One region of the Serratia sp. 25CWL12 genome, then DNA from elsewhere that is predicted to be linked to it. Evidence: predicted binding sites of a transcription regulator. Region 1 holds the regulator's gene; the other holds the start of a gene.
What was found. Region 1 encodes sigma-54, which starts transcription at its own class of promoters, with help from an activator protein. Its sites were predicted from a motif close to GTTGGCACANNTTTCGCTNT; they were not measured.
Positions count from the first base shown of each region.

Region 2: the regulator sigma-54 is predicted to act here: its motif matches at 5,089-5,108, upstream of glnA (glutamate--ammonia ligase).

Region 1 covers NZ_CM147698.1:149,908-157,689, reverse strand. Annotated here, with positions in the region: partial or broken gene ACX9GV_RS00690 (BglG family transcription antiterminator) at 1-1,447, shown strand, start outside; gene ACX9GV_RS00685 (iron-containing alcohol dehydrogenase) at 1,612-2,739, opposite strand; gene npr (PTS phosphocarrier protein NPr) at 2,826-3,098, opposite strand; gene rapZ (RNase adapter RapZ) at 3,095-3,949, opposite strand; gene ptsN (PTS IIA-like nitrogen regulatory protein PtsN) at 4,046-4,507, opposite strand; gene hpf (ribosome hibernation promoting factor) at 4,715-5,002, opposite strand; gene rpoN (RNA polymerase factor sigma-54) at 5,026-6,462, opposite strand; gene lptB (LPS export ABC transporter ATP-binding protein) at 6,514-7,239, opposite strand; gene lptA (lipopolysaccharide ABC transporter substrate-binding protein LptA) at 7,246-7,782, opposite strand, start outside; gene lptC (LPS export ABC transporter periplasmic protein LptC) at 7,754-7,782, opposite strand, start outside.
Region 2 covers NZ_CM147698.1:4,228,405-4,236,186, forward strand. Annotated here, with positions in the region: gene hemN (oxygen-independent coproporphyrinogen III oxidase) at 1-427, shown strand, start outside; gene ACX9GV_RS18435 (YshB family small membrane protein) at 521-643, opposite strand; gene glnG (nitrogen regulation protein NR(I)) at 777-2,189, opposite strand; gene glnL (nitrogen regulation protein NR(II)) at 2,198-3,247, opposite strand; gene glnA (glutamate--ammonia ligase) at 3,600-5,009, opposite strand; gene typA (ribosome-dependent GTPase TypA) at 5,380-7,203, shown strand; gene yihX (glucose-1-phosphatase) at 7,346-7,782, shown strand, end outside.

The DNA.
Region 1 (7,782 bases):
TGGCGATCCGTGCCTGCCTGACCAACCTGCTGTTTCAGTTGCATCTGACCGATGCGGAAAGCCCCTTGCTGAACAATAACATCCTTCACCAACCGCAAGTCGCTACCTTTGCCAGCTCACTACATCCCTTGCTGTCCCAATACGCTATCCGCCTAACGGATGAAGGCGAACAATACCTGATTTTCTATTGTGCCGTTGCGCTACGGCGCATCATCGATGGCTATCCACTCCAAGAATTTGAGGTGGAAGACGGCGACGAAGCGGTACGTAAAGCATCAACCTGGCTGGCTGGTGAACTGCGCAACGCCGCGGGCAAGGCGATCTCCTCAGCGGAAGAAGCCTATTTGCGCGTCAATATTGCCGCCAGGCAGGTGCAAAATGTACAACCCAGCAAAATCAATGCGGATGATGAAGAGGCGTTGGGAGATTACATTCTCTCCTATATCAACTCGCACTATAACTACAACCTACAAGGCGATAAGCAATTACGGGCAGACCTGCTCACCCATATCAAAACCATGATCACCCGGGTGAAATACCAGATCAACATCCCCAATCCGCTGTTAGCAAATATTAAGCAGCATTATCCCATGGCCTATGATGTGACACTGGCGGCCATCTCCAGTTGGGGTAAACACACGCCTTATACCTTGAGCGAAAACGAAATCGGCTATCTGGTGCTGCATATCGGTGTCGGTCTTGAGCGGCACTACAACATTGGTTACGAACGCCATCCACAAGTGATGTTGGTATGCGATACCGGTAACTCGACGATACGGATGATCCAGGCTCAAATCGCACGCAAATATCCGCAACTGGTGATCACACGCACCATTTCACTGCGCGATTATGAGATTCTCAACCATATTGAAGAGGATTTTATTATTTCCAATGCCCGTATCAATGAAAAGAACAAACCGATTGTCGTGATGTCGCCATTCCCTACCGAATATCAGTTAGAACAGCTTGGTAAGTTGGTCCTGGTGGATCGTACCAGACCCTATATGCTGGAAAAGTTCTTCGATGCCGACCATTTCATGGTTATTGATGAACCGCTTTCTCAACAACAGTTGTTTACCAAGGTTTGTTCTCAGTTAGAGCAAGAAGGCTATGTTGGCAGTGATTTTTACCCTTCGGTAGTCGAACGAGAAGCCATCGTTTCTACTCTGTTAGGGGAAGGGATTGCCTTACCACACTCTCTGGGGCTACTGGCAAAAAAAACCGTGGTGGTCACCTTGCTGGCCCCTCAAGGGATCTCTTGGGGGAAGGAGAAGTGGCTCATGTCATTTTCCTGCTGGCGATCAGCAAAGATGATTATGAAGAAGCCATGGCAATCTATGATTTGTTTGTCACCTTTGTGCGTGAACGTTCGATGACCCGCTTGTTGGGCAGCGATAATTTCGAAAGTTTTAAAGCCGTTGCCCTAGACTGCCTGAGCCGAATTTAAGCCACTCGATACGCTTAGGGAATAAAGGAGAAAACTGCTGGCCTTATTCCTCCTTCTTATTGCTCAACACCTTGATCAACGCCCCAATGAGCAGGCCCAGCACAATACCCACCAGTATCCAGTTAATCAGACTCATGTTCGCTCTACCCTAATTATATTTATTGTCATTCAACCAGAAACGCCCGTTCAATCATCAGCGCTCTTTGTTCTGTGGAATAAGTCACCCAGGAATTTTTACTGTTGGATTTCTCCAATACCGTGGCAAACGCCTGTTGGCTGAGAGGAAGGTCCTGCTGCCAGAAAGGAGCAATGGCATGGTGGATGATAAAGTCACTCAGGTAACGTTCTGGAGCACCCTGCTGTTGTGGAAACAATCGCAAGGCCAGCTCCGCCATTAACAGGCGCTGTTGCGGGTGTGCACTTTCAGCCAGCAGTTCAAGAAAAGGTAGCAGTAAACGCCCACACACCTGCCCATGGTGATAATCTCGCAGGGCGCCGATCTCGCCAGCAATACCATGGATCACCCCCAACCCTGCCATGCTCAGCGTCAAACCACCAAGATAGGAAGCCTGCATCATCGCCTCTCGCGCTTTATCACTCCGATTCAGATCAGGCCAGGCCGACAGAAAGTGACGGATACCCACCAGCGACATCTCTCGAGACCAGTTACTGGCCTTGTCAGAGAGATAAGACTCCAACAGATGCGTGAAAGCATCAATGCCACAACAGGCCAATAGGTTATCTGGTGTCCCTGTTAACAGTTCGGGGTCAAGGATCGCCACTTGGGGGACAAAATTGGCGTGCCGCAAAGAGGCTTTCACTTTGCTGATCTCGGTATCGGTAATCACCGCATTTTGCGTGACCTCACTCCCGGTACCGGCGGTGGTAGGAACGGCGATTAATGGCAATGTGGCACCACTGATTTGGCTATCCCCGACCTTCTCCATATAACGTAGGGTCGGTAAAGGATGTTCGATCAGCGCAGAGAACGCCTTGGCAGCATCAAGCACGCTCCCGCCACCAATGGCCACCACGCGCTGCACTTTTCCACGCCAGCGCGTAACCCATTGGTCGATCTCCTGGGGTGAGGCTTCATGAGCGACAATCTCACTACCGACTAAGCATGGTGCCAGTGTATCCGCCAATGAGCCATAAATAGGCCCATTAAGAAATGAACGGCAGGTGAAAAGTAATGTTGGCTGCGGCTCACTGCGCAGCAACGGAATCAAACGCTGGATAGTGCCATGACCAAACCAGGTTTGCCGGTTGGTAATCATCAGGCTTGAAGCCATGTTCGTCACCTTATACCTGTCATACCTCAAGCTCTAGAAGTCAATATCAGAGATAAACAACAAAGAGCAAACATTGATAACGGAGGTTAATCTTCATCAAAACCGGAATTAAACAGTTCAATGACCGCCGCCAAGGCCTGCTGTTCCTCTGGCCCGCTGGCTTCGATCTCAATATGGCGACCCTGAGCAGAGTCCAACATCAGCAGCGCAATCACGCTGCTGGCCTCTGCCTCTGTCCCACTGTCATTACGTAATAACACTTCGGCATCAAAGCTCTGCACTAACTCAAACAACTTCATGGCAGGCCGCGCATGCATCCCCAAGCGATTTTTGATCTCTACCGTTTGCCTGACCGTCATTGCTTACGCTTTTCCAGCGTGCGGTGACGTGACTGCACATTCTTACCGCGCGAACGAAAATAATCCGCCAGTTGTTCCGCCACATAAACCGAACGGTGCTTACCCCCGGTACAACCAATCGCTACAGTCAAATAGCTACGATTATTGGTCTCTAACATCGGCAACCACTGTTCCAGATAGCTGCGCGTCTGATAGATAAAATTGTGAACTTCCGTATGACGATCAAGAAACGCCGCCACCGGTTTATCCAGACCGGTCATCGGCCGCAGTTTGGGATCCCAATGCGGATTGGGTAGAAAACGTACATCAAATACATAATCCGCATCAATAGGAATGCCATGCTTGAAGCCGAAGGATTCAAATACCATCGTCAGTTCCCGCTCACGCTTACCTAACAGGCGGGTACGCAGCATCTCTGCCAACTCGTGAACTGACATTTCAGAGGTATCAATGATCAGATCAGCGCGCGAACGTAATGGCTCCAGCAGATCATTTTCTTCATCAATGGCACTTTCCAATGACAGGTTTTTAGCCGAGAGTGGGTGCAGACGACGAGTATCACTGTAACGACGGATCAAGGTGTTACGATCAGCATCGAGGAAAAGGAGTTGCGGCGAGAAGCTCTCTGGCAACTGAGTCATCGCATACTCAAAAACTTCCGGCGATTCCGGCATATTACGCACGTCAATACTCACCGCGGCAGAACTATTGCGCTCAGCCAATGTTTGGGCAAGCTGTGGCAGCAGTACCACTGGCAGGTTATCAACGCAGTAAAAACCCATGTCTTCCAGCGCCCGCAAGGCGACAGATTTTCCTGAACCGGAACGGCCGCTGACTATCATCAGCACCATGTGGCAACTCTCCCTGACATTAGCGTGGTGGTAACACCACGGTTAGGTTTAATAAACAATACAGGCGCTTTCCATACGGGAAGTCTCTGCCTATGTTTACTCGGTGATAATCTGGTACAGTTCTTCATCACTTTGCGCCGTCCGCAAGCGGCGACACACCGTTTTATCAGCCAATCGTTTGGCGACCAGCGACAAAGTATGCAAATGAGTTTTACATTGATCCGCCGGGACCAGTAATGCAAAAAGGAGATCCACCGGTTGATTATCAATGGCATCAAAGGCAATAGGTTGGTCAAGACGGATGAAAACACCTACCGCTCGCAACGTGTCTTCTTCCAGTTTGCCATGCGGGATGGCGATACCATTACCAATCCCTGTGCTGCCCATTCGTTCCCGCGTGAGAACCGCATCAAAAACCACCTGTGAAGGCAGGTTAAGCTGAGTCGCGGCCAATTCACTGATAATCTCCAAAGCTCGCTTCTTGCTGGTGCAGTGTACCGAGCTTTTGGTGCACTCGATGTTTAGCACCGAGCTTAATTGCATTATTTCGTTGTTCATCTTATTTTCACTTAAAACTGCCTCACTCCGCGCTCTTATCAGTAAAAAAGTGAACTTGATTGCGGTGATAAAACAGTTTTCGCCTATTTAACCCTGATGGCTTATCAGCACCAGCCGTTGTAGTAGATAAGGTGCCGATGGTCGTTATGTAGCCAACTCAGCTACGATATGGGCCACCACCGCATACGACGGTGGTAGCCCAGAATGTCAGTATTGTTTTAGTTTGTCTTTATGTTTGTTCAATTGACGCGCCAATTTGTCGATCAGGCAATCAATCGCGGCGTACATATCTTCTTTTTCCGAAGAGGCGTGCAACTCGCCGCCATTCACATGCACCGTTGCTTCCGCAATCTGCTGCACCTTTTCCACACTGAGTACGACATACACCTGATTGATGTGGTCAAAATACTGTTCGAGTTTGGCAAATTTATTATTGACGAACTCACGCATAGGTTCGGTGATTTCGATGTGGTGTCCGGTAATGTTGAGCTGCATAATGTCTTCCTTCTCTATTGAGGTCAAACCAACTTTTTACGTTGATTGGACGGCGGGATGGACAAAGACTCTCGATACTTGGCGACAGTACGCCGAGCTACCATGATCCCTTGTTTGGAAAGCATTGTAGCCAGTTTGCTGTCGCTAAGCGGCTTAGCGGGATTTTCCGCCGCAATTAATTTCTTCACTAACGCCCGGATTGCCGTTGAAGAGGCTTCACCGCCACTATCGGTATTCACATGACTGGAGAAGAAATATTTCAACTCGAAAACACCACGCGGACTGTGCAGAAACTTCTGCGTCGTCACGCGCGATATTGTCGATTCATGCATCTCCACAGCCTGAGCGATATCCGCCAGTACCATGGGTTTCATAAACTCGTCGCCCTGTTCAAAAAACGCCTGCTGCTGCTCAACAATACAACGTGTCACCTTGAGCAGTGTTTCGTTCCGGCTTTCCAGGCTTTTAATCAGCCATTTCGCTTCTTGCAGATTGCTGCGTATAAACTGGCCATCTGCATCATTACGTACACTGTTGCCCATTGCCGCGTAGTGCTGGTTGATTTTCAGACGTGGAATACTATCTGTATTAAGTTCCACCAACCATTGGTCTTGCCCCTTACGCACCAGCACATCAGGGATTACATACTCTGACTCGCCGGTGTTGATCGACTGCCCTGGCCGCGGCTCAAGAGACTGGATCAACACCATCACCTCTTTTAGTGTATCTTCTTTTAGCCGAGTTGTTCGCATCAAGCTACGAAAGTCATGATTAGCCAGTAAATCTAAATGTTCACTGATGATCAACCGGGCTTGTTCAAGATAGGGGGTCTCTTTAGCATATTGCGACAACTGGATCAGCAGGCAGTCACGCAGATCACGAGCGGCGACGCCGACTGGGTCAAAACGCTGTACGCGCTTCAATACCGCCTCAATCTCATCCATCGCCACATTATCATCACCAATACTCTCGAGAATATCGTCCAGCGATACGGTGAGATAACCAGTATCGTCAACAGCATCAACAATCGCGGTAGCAATCGCGGCATCAGTATCAGAGAACGGCGTCAGTTCCACCTGCCACATCAGGTAGTCCTGCAAGGTTTGTGTGGTCTCCCCCTGATAGACCGGCAATTCATCATCACGATAATCGGTACCGGTACCAGACGGGGTGCCCGCCGTATAGATTTCATCCCAAGTGGCATCCAGCGGCAACTCCTCGGGCATATCCTTTTGCTCCAGCGCCGTGCTGGTATCCATCTCTTCAGTATCGACGGTTTCTTTCGCATCAATTTCCTGATGCTGATCCTCAAACTGTTCAAGCAGCGGGTTGCTCTCTAACGCCTGTTGGATCTCTTGCTGAAGCTCAAGCGTAGACAGCTGCAACAAGCGTATCGCCTGTTGTAGTTGAGGGGTCATCGCCAGCTGTTGGCTCAACCTGAGTTGCAAACCTTGCTTCATAATCTTCTGTTTATTTCCATTAGCAGCGAACTGTGGACGGACGACTGCAATCTAAAGGCGGAACTCTTCGCCCAGATAAACGCGCTTCACCTGTTCATCCGCTAAAATAATGTCCGGCGTACCATGCGCAATCAGTTTGCCCTGGCTGACGATATAAGCATGTTCACAGACGTCCAATGTTTCACGTACGTTGTGATCAGTAATCAATACGCCCAAGCCACTGTCGCGCAGGTGCTCGATAATCTTTTTGATATCGATAACAGAAATCGGGTCAACACCCGCAAAAGGTTCATCCAGCAAGATAAATTTGGGATTAGCAGCCAGTGCCCGGGCTATCTCCACCCGGCGGCGTTCACCACCGGAGAGTGACTGGCCCAGGTTGTCACGCAGATGAGAGATATGGAACTCTTCCATCAACTCAACGGCACGATCATCACGCTGCTCATGTGTGAGGTCAGAGCGGATCTCTAACACCGCCATCAAATTATTGTAAACACTCAATCGACGAAAGATTGAGGCTTCCTGAGGCAGGTAGCCAATACCACGGCGGGCGCGAGCATGCAGCGGCAAAATACTGATGTCTTCGTCATCGATCACAATACGCCCGGCATCACGCTGAACGATACCGACCACCATATAAAATGTGGTGGTTTTACCTGCACCATTTGGCCCTAATAGACCGACAATTTCGCCAGATTTCACTTTCAGACTGACGTCTTCAACGACTTTACGGCCTTTATAGGCTTTCGCCAGATTTTCTGCGATGAGTGTTGCCATAGGTGATTAGTTACTCTTCTTTTGAGCGTTTTTGTCTTGCAACTGTGATGGGACCAACACGGTGGTCACGCGTCGGCCTTTATCGCTAAACGCCTGCATCTGTTGTTGCTGCACCAGGTATGTAATACGATCCCCCTGAACGTTGCTGTCAAGCTGTTCAAGGAAGGCATTGCCCGTCAGTGTCACCAATTGAATTGCAACATCATAACGCACTTTCTGCGCATGGCCTTTCACCAGTTTGCCATCGTCCTGCATCTGCTGGAAGGTGACCGGGTTACCGAACGCCTCAATAAAGGTTTTGTTCTGATCACCGTCAGGACGAGTCACCACCACTTTATCGGCTTTGATCTCAATCGTCCCTTGCCTGATCACCACCTCATCAGTAAAGGTGCTGACATTGGTTTGCATATCCAGTGACTGTTTCAACGAATTGATGTTGATCGGTTGATCAGCATCAGATTTCAACGCCAATGCTGACGTGCTGGCGGTTAAAACCAGGCTGACGATCAATAGATTACGGAGTTGTGTTTTTACTTGGAATTT
Region 2 (7,782 bases), 450 kb from region 1:
AGGAGAAAGCGATCTCCTGGGGTTGGGGGTTTCCGCCATCAGTATGCTGGGCGATAGTTACGCGCAGAACCAAAAAGAGCTGAAAACGTATTACGCGCAGGTGGAAGAGAGCGGTAATGCTTTATGGCGTGGCCTGACAATGACACCGGACGACTGTTTGCGCCGTGATGTGATTAAAACACTGATCTGTAATTTCCAGCTCGATTATCAACCCATTGAGCAATTACATGGCATCGAGTTTGCTGATTATTTTGCGCCTGACTTGTTATTACTGGCCCCCTTTGAACGTGATGGCCTGGTGGAGCGCAATGATCAAGGGATTCGTGTGACACCACGTGGGCGCTTGTTGATCCGAAATATTTGCATGTGCTTTGATATTTATCTGCGCAAACAGGCGCGTGCTCAACAGTTTTCACGCGTTATCTAATATTTCAACCCAAGCTTATTCAAGCTGCAGTTAATCTTTCTGCCGCTTGAATGGCTACAGGTATAAAACAGCCGCTGCTATGGTGGCTGTTTTTTAACTGAAGAAATTGATCAGGGTGGCACACAGTAAAGCGGCCACGGCGGTCAGCGGTGTATGGCTGACGGCAGAACTGACGTCTGCCCCTTGAGTAATAAAAACGATAAATGAATCCAGCATCACAAGCCTCCGGAATTTGTGACCCGATCATACTGCTGTCACTGGTCCTGTAAAGACTATTTTTGCCGATTTTTTGTGCGCTTGATTGCGTTTTTAATCATCTATGGTGTTTTTAATCATGCATTGTGGGCTCTTATTCCATTCCCAACTCTTTCAGCTTACGCGTTAAGGTATTTCTACCCCATCCCAGTAAGCGAGCCGCTTCCTGCTTATGTCCTTGGGTGTATCGCAGGGCGGTAGTGAGCAGCGCACGTTCCATTTCTGGTTGTGCTTCAGATAACAGGTTTTGATGACCCGAACGTAGCGCGTGGTCGGCCCATTGCGCCAACAGCGTTACCCAGTTGACCGGCTGGTTATGATTAGCGGATTCAGCGGGCGTGGTGTCAAAGAGTTCACTGGGCAGATCCTGAACCAATACCTCTTGCCCAGCGGCCATCACCGTCAGCCAGCGGCAGGTGTTTTCTAGCTGACGAACATTACCAGACCAAGGCAGGCGAGTGAGAGCGGCTTCAGTTTCCGGGTGCAGGTTTTTTACCTCAACCCCCAGCTCCTTCGCGGCAACTTGCAGAAAATAGCGAGCCAGGCGTGGGATATCCTCACGGCGTTCCCGTAATGGTGGCAGATGTACGCGGATCACATTCAGGCGGTGAAACAGATCCTCGCGAAACCGACCTTCCTGCACGCGCAGTTCCAGGTTTTGGTGGGTCGCGGCAATGATACGAACATCCACCTTTACCGGTGCATAACCACCTACACGGTAAAATTGACCATCAGCTAATACGCGTAACAGGCGAGTTTGCACATCCAGTGGCATATCACCAATCTCATCCAGGAACAGCGTCCCGCCATCCGCCTGCTCAAAACGCCCCTGACGGATCTGATTGGCACCGGTAAATGCCCCTTTTTCGTGACCGAATAGCTCTGATTCAATGAGATCTTTCGGGATGGCAGCCATATTGAGGGCAATAAAGGGCAACTTAGCTCGCGGACTATGGCGATGCAACGCATGGGCGACCAGCTCTTTACCGGTACCTGACTCACCATTAATCAGGACACTGATGGATGAGCGTGATAGGCGGCCAATAATACGGAATACATCCTGCATGGCAGGTGCTTCACCAATAATATCCGCCACGGGATCGCTGGTGGGTGGCGGGCGGACAGGCTGTTGTTGTTCCTGATAGTGGCTGATGGCTCGTTCTACCAACGCTACCGCTTCATCAATATCAAAGGGTTTTGGCAGATAATCAAACGCGCCTTCCTGATAGGCACTGACTGCTGCATCCAGATCTGAATGCGCTGTCATGATGATGACAGGAAGCAGGGGATGGTGCAGTTTTATTTGCTTGAGCAGGGCCAGGCCATTCATCCCTGGCATGCGGATATCCGACAACAACACATCTGGGGTTTGTGTTGCCAATGCGCTCAATACTGCGTTGCCATTGTCGAAAGTGGTACAACTGATACCGGTTCCTGTTAGCGCCCGTTCAAGCACCCAGCGGATGGCGCTATCATCATCGACAATCCAGGCTATCCCTTGTTGCATACAGACCTCTACTTACAAATAGGCAGGTAAACCGAGAATTCGGTATGCCCTGGCCAACTGTTAAATTCAATTTTCCCGCCATGTTGATCGATAAGACTACGGGCAATGGAGAGTCCCAGGCCGGTACCCCCTTCACGACCACTCACCATGGGATAGAACAGGGTATCCTGCAGTTGTGCCGGGACACCGGGGCCGTTATCTTCAATATCGATGCGAGCCACTAATCGGTGGCGGTTGCCATGCAGCGTTGTTTGAAATGCAGTACGGGTGCGCAGCGTAATGGTGCCACCGCGTTCACTTAGCGCCTGCAGGGCATTACGGGTGATATTGAGCAGTACTTGCTCAATTTGTTCTGGGTCATGTGCCAGCTCTGGCAGACTGGGGTCGTAATCCCGTATCAACGTGACATTATCTGGCTTTTCCAATGACACCAACTGGCAAACTCTCTCCACCACCTGGTGAATACTTTGGGTAACGTATTGTCCTGGGCGTTGTGGCCCAAGCAGGCGATCCACCAGGTTACGCAGCCGGTCAGCTTGTTCAATTATCACCTTGGTGTATTCCGTCAATACCGGGTCGGGCAGAGCCTTGGCTAGCAACTGTGCTGCACCGCGCAGGCCACCCAATGGATTTTTGATTTCATGGGCCAACCCGCGGACTAAATCACGCGCGGCGACCTGTTGAGCATGCTGCAATTGCTCCTGGCTTAGGCGGCGTTGATTATCCATGGGTGCCAGCTCCATCAGGATAAAACCCTCAGGTAAAACCTGCGCCGTTAAGGAGAGAATATGTGCGCGACTGTCGATAACCAGGGTGACTTCGTTATCGGTAAAACCCTGGCCACTATTGAGGTTCTCACGCATCGTCTCGATGTTTAGTGAGAAATAGCTCAGTAAATCCGGTAATGGGGTACCGAACAGTTTACGAGAACTTTGCGCCAGTAACTGTTGTGCTGCGGGATTGGCGTAACGAATGGCTAATCGGTCATCCAACAGCAGAATACTGTTGATAAGAGAGTTAAGGATTTGCCCTGCATCGGGTAGCTTATCAGTTGCCATACATATCCTTGCCCCTCTGTTACCTGGCAGAGCAAATTCCAGAGGATGGTGAATCTGATTATTGATGCTCACCCTTGGGGCCAGCGCAAGTGCTGTTTAAATCAGCAGTTAGTCAATCTGTTGTCTGATTACTATTGAGTTGCAGCTTAGAATCTATCGGGTAAAGCACTTTTCTGCACTTTTTTAGTGCACTTAATCCTACATTATTTCTGACTGTTGGGGTATGAAACCGTTTTGCAGAACATAGCGTGGCGAAAAAAGCCCATCAGAAGATGGGCGAAAAGTTTCCACGGCAACAAAAAAACGGGAAAATAGAGTAAGACGCGCGATCCATAGATCGCGCGGGTATGACTTAAACGCTGTAGTACAGTTCAAATTCAACTGGGTGTGGCGTCATACGAACACGATCCATCTCTTCTTTACGCAGTTCGATGTAGGCATCGATAGCGTCGTCAGTGAATACCCCACCACGGGTCAGGAATTCACGGTCTTCATTCAGTGCAGCCATGGCTTCATCCAGTGAACCTGCAACTTTTGGAATTTCAGCTTCTTCTTCTGGTGGCAGGTCATACAGGTTTTTGTCCATGGCATCGCCAGGATGGATCTTGTTGATAATGCCATCCAGGCCGGCCATCAGCAGTGCGGCAAAGCACAGGTAAGGGTTAGCCGCTGGATCTGGGAAACGCGCTTCGATACGGCGTGCTTTCGGGCTGGCTACCACCGGGATACGGATGGAGGCAGAACGGTTACGGGCAGAGTAAGCCAGCATCACCGGTGCTTCATAGCCAGGGACCAGACGCTTGTAAGAGTTGGTGGTTGGGTTAGCCAAGGCGTTAATCGCTTTAGCATGCTTGATAATGCCACCAATATAGAACAGTGCAATTTCAGACAAACCGCCGTATTTGTCGCCAGCGAACAGGTTATTACCGTTCTTGGCCAACGACATGTGGCAGTGCATCCCAGAGCCGTTATCGCCGAACATCGGTTTTGGCATAAATGTCGCGGTTTTGCCAAAGGCGTGAGCCACGTTGTGTACGACATATTTGTAGATTTGGATTTCGTCAGCTTTCTTGGTCATGGTATTGAAGCGGGTAGCCACTTCATTCTGACCAGCAGTTGCCACTTCGTGGTGATGTGCTTCAACTACCAGCCCCATCTCCTCCATGGTCAAACACATGGTAGAACGGATGTCCTGTGACGAGTCAACTGGGGGCACTGGGAAGTAACCGCCTTTAACTGCTGGGCGATGACCTTTGTTGCCGCCTTCGTATTTGGTGCTGGTGTTCCAGGCACCTTCAATGTCGTCGATGCTGACATGGGAACCGCGGATGCTGCTACCGAAACGAACATCATCGAACAGGAAGAACTCTGGTTCTGGCCCAAAGAGCACGGTATCAGCAATACCAGAAGAGCGCAGGAAGTCTTCTGCACGCTTAGAAATGGAACGTGGGTCGCGGTCGTAGCCTTGCATGGTGCCAGGTTCAAGGATGTCACAGCGAATAATCAGCGTGGACTCCTCAAAGAAAGGATCTAAAACGGCGGTGCTGGCATCCGGCATCAGCACCATGTCAGATTCGTTGATACCTTTCCAACCACCGATTGAGGAGCCGTCAAACATTTTACCTTCTTCGAAGAAGTCGGCATTTACCTGATGAGCAGGGATGGTAACGTGCTGTTCTTTACCTTTGGTATCAGTGAAACGCAGGTCTACGAATTTCACTTCATGCTCATTCAGCATCGTCAAAACGTGTTCAGCGGACATACTTAACTCTCCCGGATTTATCATTGTCGTGGTGGAACGAATCTGTGTAACCTGACGGATTTCGCTCGATGATCTAGATTAAGCGAAAACCGTGCCAACTTTTTAATGGCGCAATAATCGCCTGTTAGCGCGGTTTTTGCCTCTCTGCAGTATGCACCATTAGTGATGGGATGCACTAATGTGGTGCAAAAAAGGTGAAATGGGGCACTACAACGGGGCGAAATGTGTCCAATTGTTGAATTTTTCATCGTGAATGTGATCACAAACCAGTCTAGACACAGTTGTTTATAAGAGAGTGTTGTGATCTTGTTTAGTCCCTCGCTTAATACGTGTACAATAGCGCGCTATTTCTAATGCCTGAGGCAAAGCTGTGATCGAAAATTTGCGTAATATCGCCATTATTGCCCACGTTGACCATGGGAAAACTACCCTGGTTGACAAGCTGCTACAACAATCCGGTACCTTCGGAGAGCGTGAGGAAGCAACTGAACGAGTAATGGACTCCAACGATTTGGAGAAAGAGCGTGGGATTACCATTCTCGCAAAAAATACCGCCATTAATTGGAAAGACTATCGTATCAATATCGTCGATACCCCAGGGCACGCCGACTTTGGTGGTGAGGTTGAGCGTGTGATGTCGATGGTTGACTCGGTGCTGCTGGTTGTGGATGCAATGGATGGCCCAATGCCGCAAACCCGTTTTGTGACCAAGAAAGCCTTCGCCAATGGTCTGAAACCGATCGTGGTGATTAATAAGGTCGATCGTCCTGGTGCGCGCCCTGATTGGGTGGTGGATCAGGTTTTTGATCTGTTCGTTAATCTGGATGCAACCGACGAACAACTCGATTTCCCGATTATCTATGCATCAGCATTGCTGGGGATCGCAGGTACTGACTATAACGAGATGTCTGAAGATATGACCCCGTTGTATCAGGCCATTGTTGATCACGTAGCTGCTCCTCAGGTTGAGCAGGATGCCCCATTCCAGATGCAAATCTCTCAACTGGATTATAACAACTACGTGGGTGTTATCGGCATCGGCCGTATCAAGCGCGGCAAAGTGAAGCCTAACCAGCAAATCACCGTTATCGACAGTGATGGCAAAACCCGTAGTGGTAAAGTTGGTAAAGTGCTGACTCATATGGGCTTGGAGCGTATCGAAGCGAGTGTTGCTGAAGCAGGTGACATTATTGCGATCACCGGTCTGGGTGAGTTGAATATCTCCGACACCATTTGTGATGTGAATGCGGTTGAAGCGTTGCCAGCATTGTCTGTTGATGAGCCTACCGTCACCATGTTCTTTAACGTCAACACCTCTCCATTCTGTGGTAAAGAAGGTAAGTACGTTACTTCTCGTCAAATCCTTGAGCGCCTGCAGAAAGAGCTGGTACATAACGTTGCGCTGCGTGTTGAAGAAACTGAAGATGCGGATGCATTCCGTGTTTCAGGCCGTGGTGAGCTGCACTTATCGGTGTTGATCGAAAATATGCGTCGTGAAGGTTTTGAACTGGCGGTTTCACGTCCGAAAGTTATCTTCCGTGAAATCGATGGTCGCAAACAAGAGCCGTTCGAAAACGTCACACTGGATATTGAAGAGCAGCATCAAGGTTCGGTGATGCAGGCGATGGGTGAGCGTAAAGCTGACCTGAAAAATATGGATCCCGATGGTAAAGGCCGTGTACGTCTGGACTATGTGATCCCAAGCCGTGGTTTGATCGGTTTCCGTAACGAGTTTATGACCATGACCTCCGGTACCGGTCTGCTGTATTCCACCTTCAGCCACTACGACGATGTGCGTCCAGGTGAAGTGGGTCAGCGTCAGAACGGTGTATTGATTTCCAATGGTCAAGGTAAAGCCGTCGCCTTTGCCCTGTACAGCCTGCAAGATCGTGGCAAGCTGTTCCTGGGTCATGGTGCTGAAGTGTACGAAGGCCAGATCATCGGTATTCACTCACGCTCTAACGACTTGACGGTTAACTGCCTGACCGGTAAAAAACTGACCAACATGCGTGCTTCTGGTACGGATGAAGCGACGACACTGGTTCCTGCTATCAAGATGTCTCTGGAGCAAGCACTGGAGTTCATTGATGATGATGAACTGGTCGAAGTGACACCTACCTCAATTCGTATCCGTAAGCGTCACTTGACGGAAAACGATCGCAGACGCGCGAGCCGTACTTCTAAAGAGGTTTAACCTCCGATGCTTAGGGCGCATATTGCGCCCTGAGTTATTTTCCTATTTCTGCCGCATGATCTGTGCTTTTCCTTTTTTCTCCCTGTTCAGCTTCAACTTTTCCCGTTAGAGTAAAATATTACCCACTCACCAGGAGAGGACTATGCTGTATATCTTTGATTTAGGTAATGTGATTGTCGATATCGATTTCAAGCGTGTACTGGGCGTATGGAGCAACTTAAGTGGCGTACCGTTGGCCACGTTGTCTGATCGTTTTAGCATGGGTGAAATATTTCAGCAGCACGAACGTGGTGAAGTCAGTGATGAAGAGTTTGCGGAAAAACTGTGCGCAGAAATGGGCATTGGACTCAGTTTCGAGCAGTTTGCTGCGGGTTGGCAGGCAGTATTTGTTTCCTTACGACCAGAAGTGATCGACATCATGCACCGTTTGCGTAGTGAAGGGCACCGCGTGGTGGTGTTATCGAACACCAATCGCCTACACTGTGATTACTGGCCACAACACTACCCTGAGGTGGCAGAAGCGGCTGACCATCTTTACCTTTCGCAGGATATCGGTATGCGTAAACCTGATGCCAATAT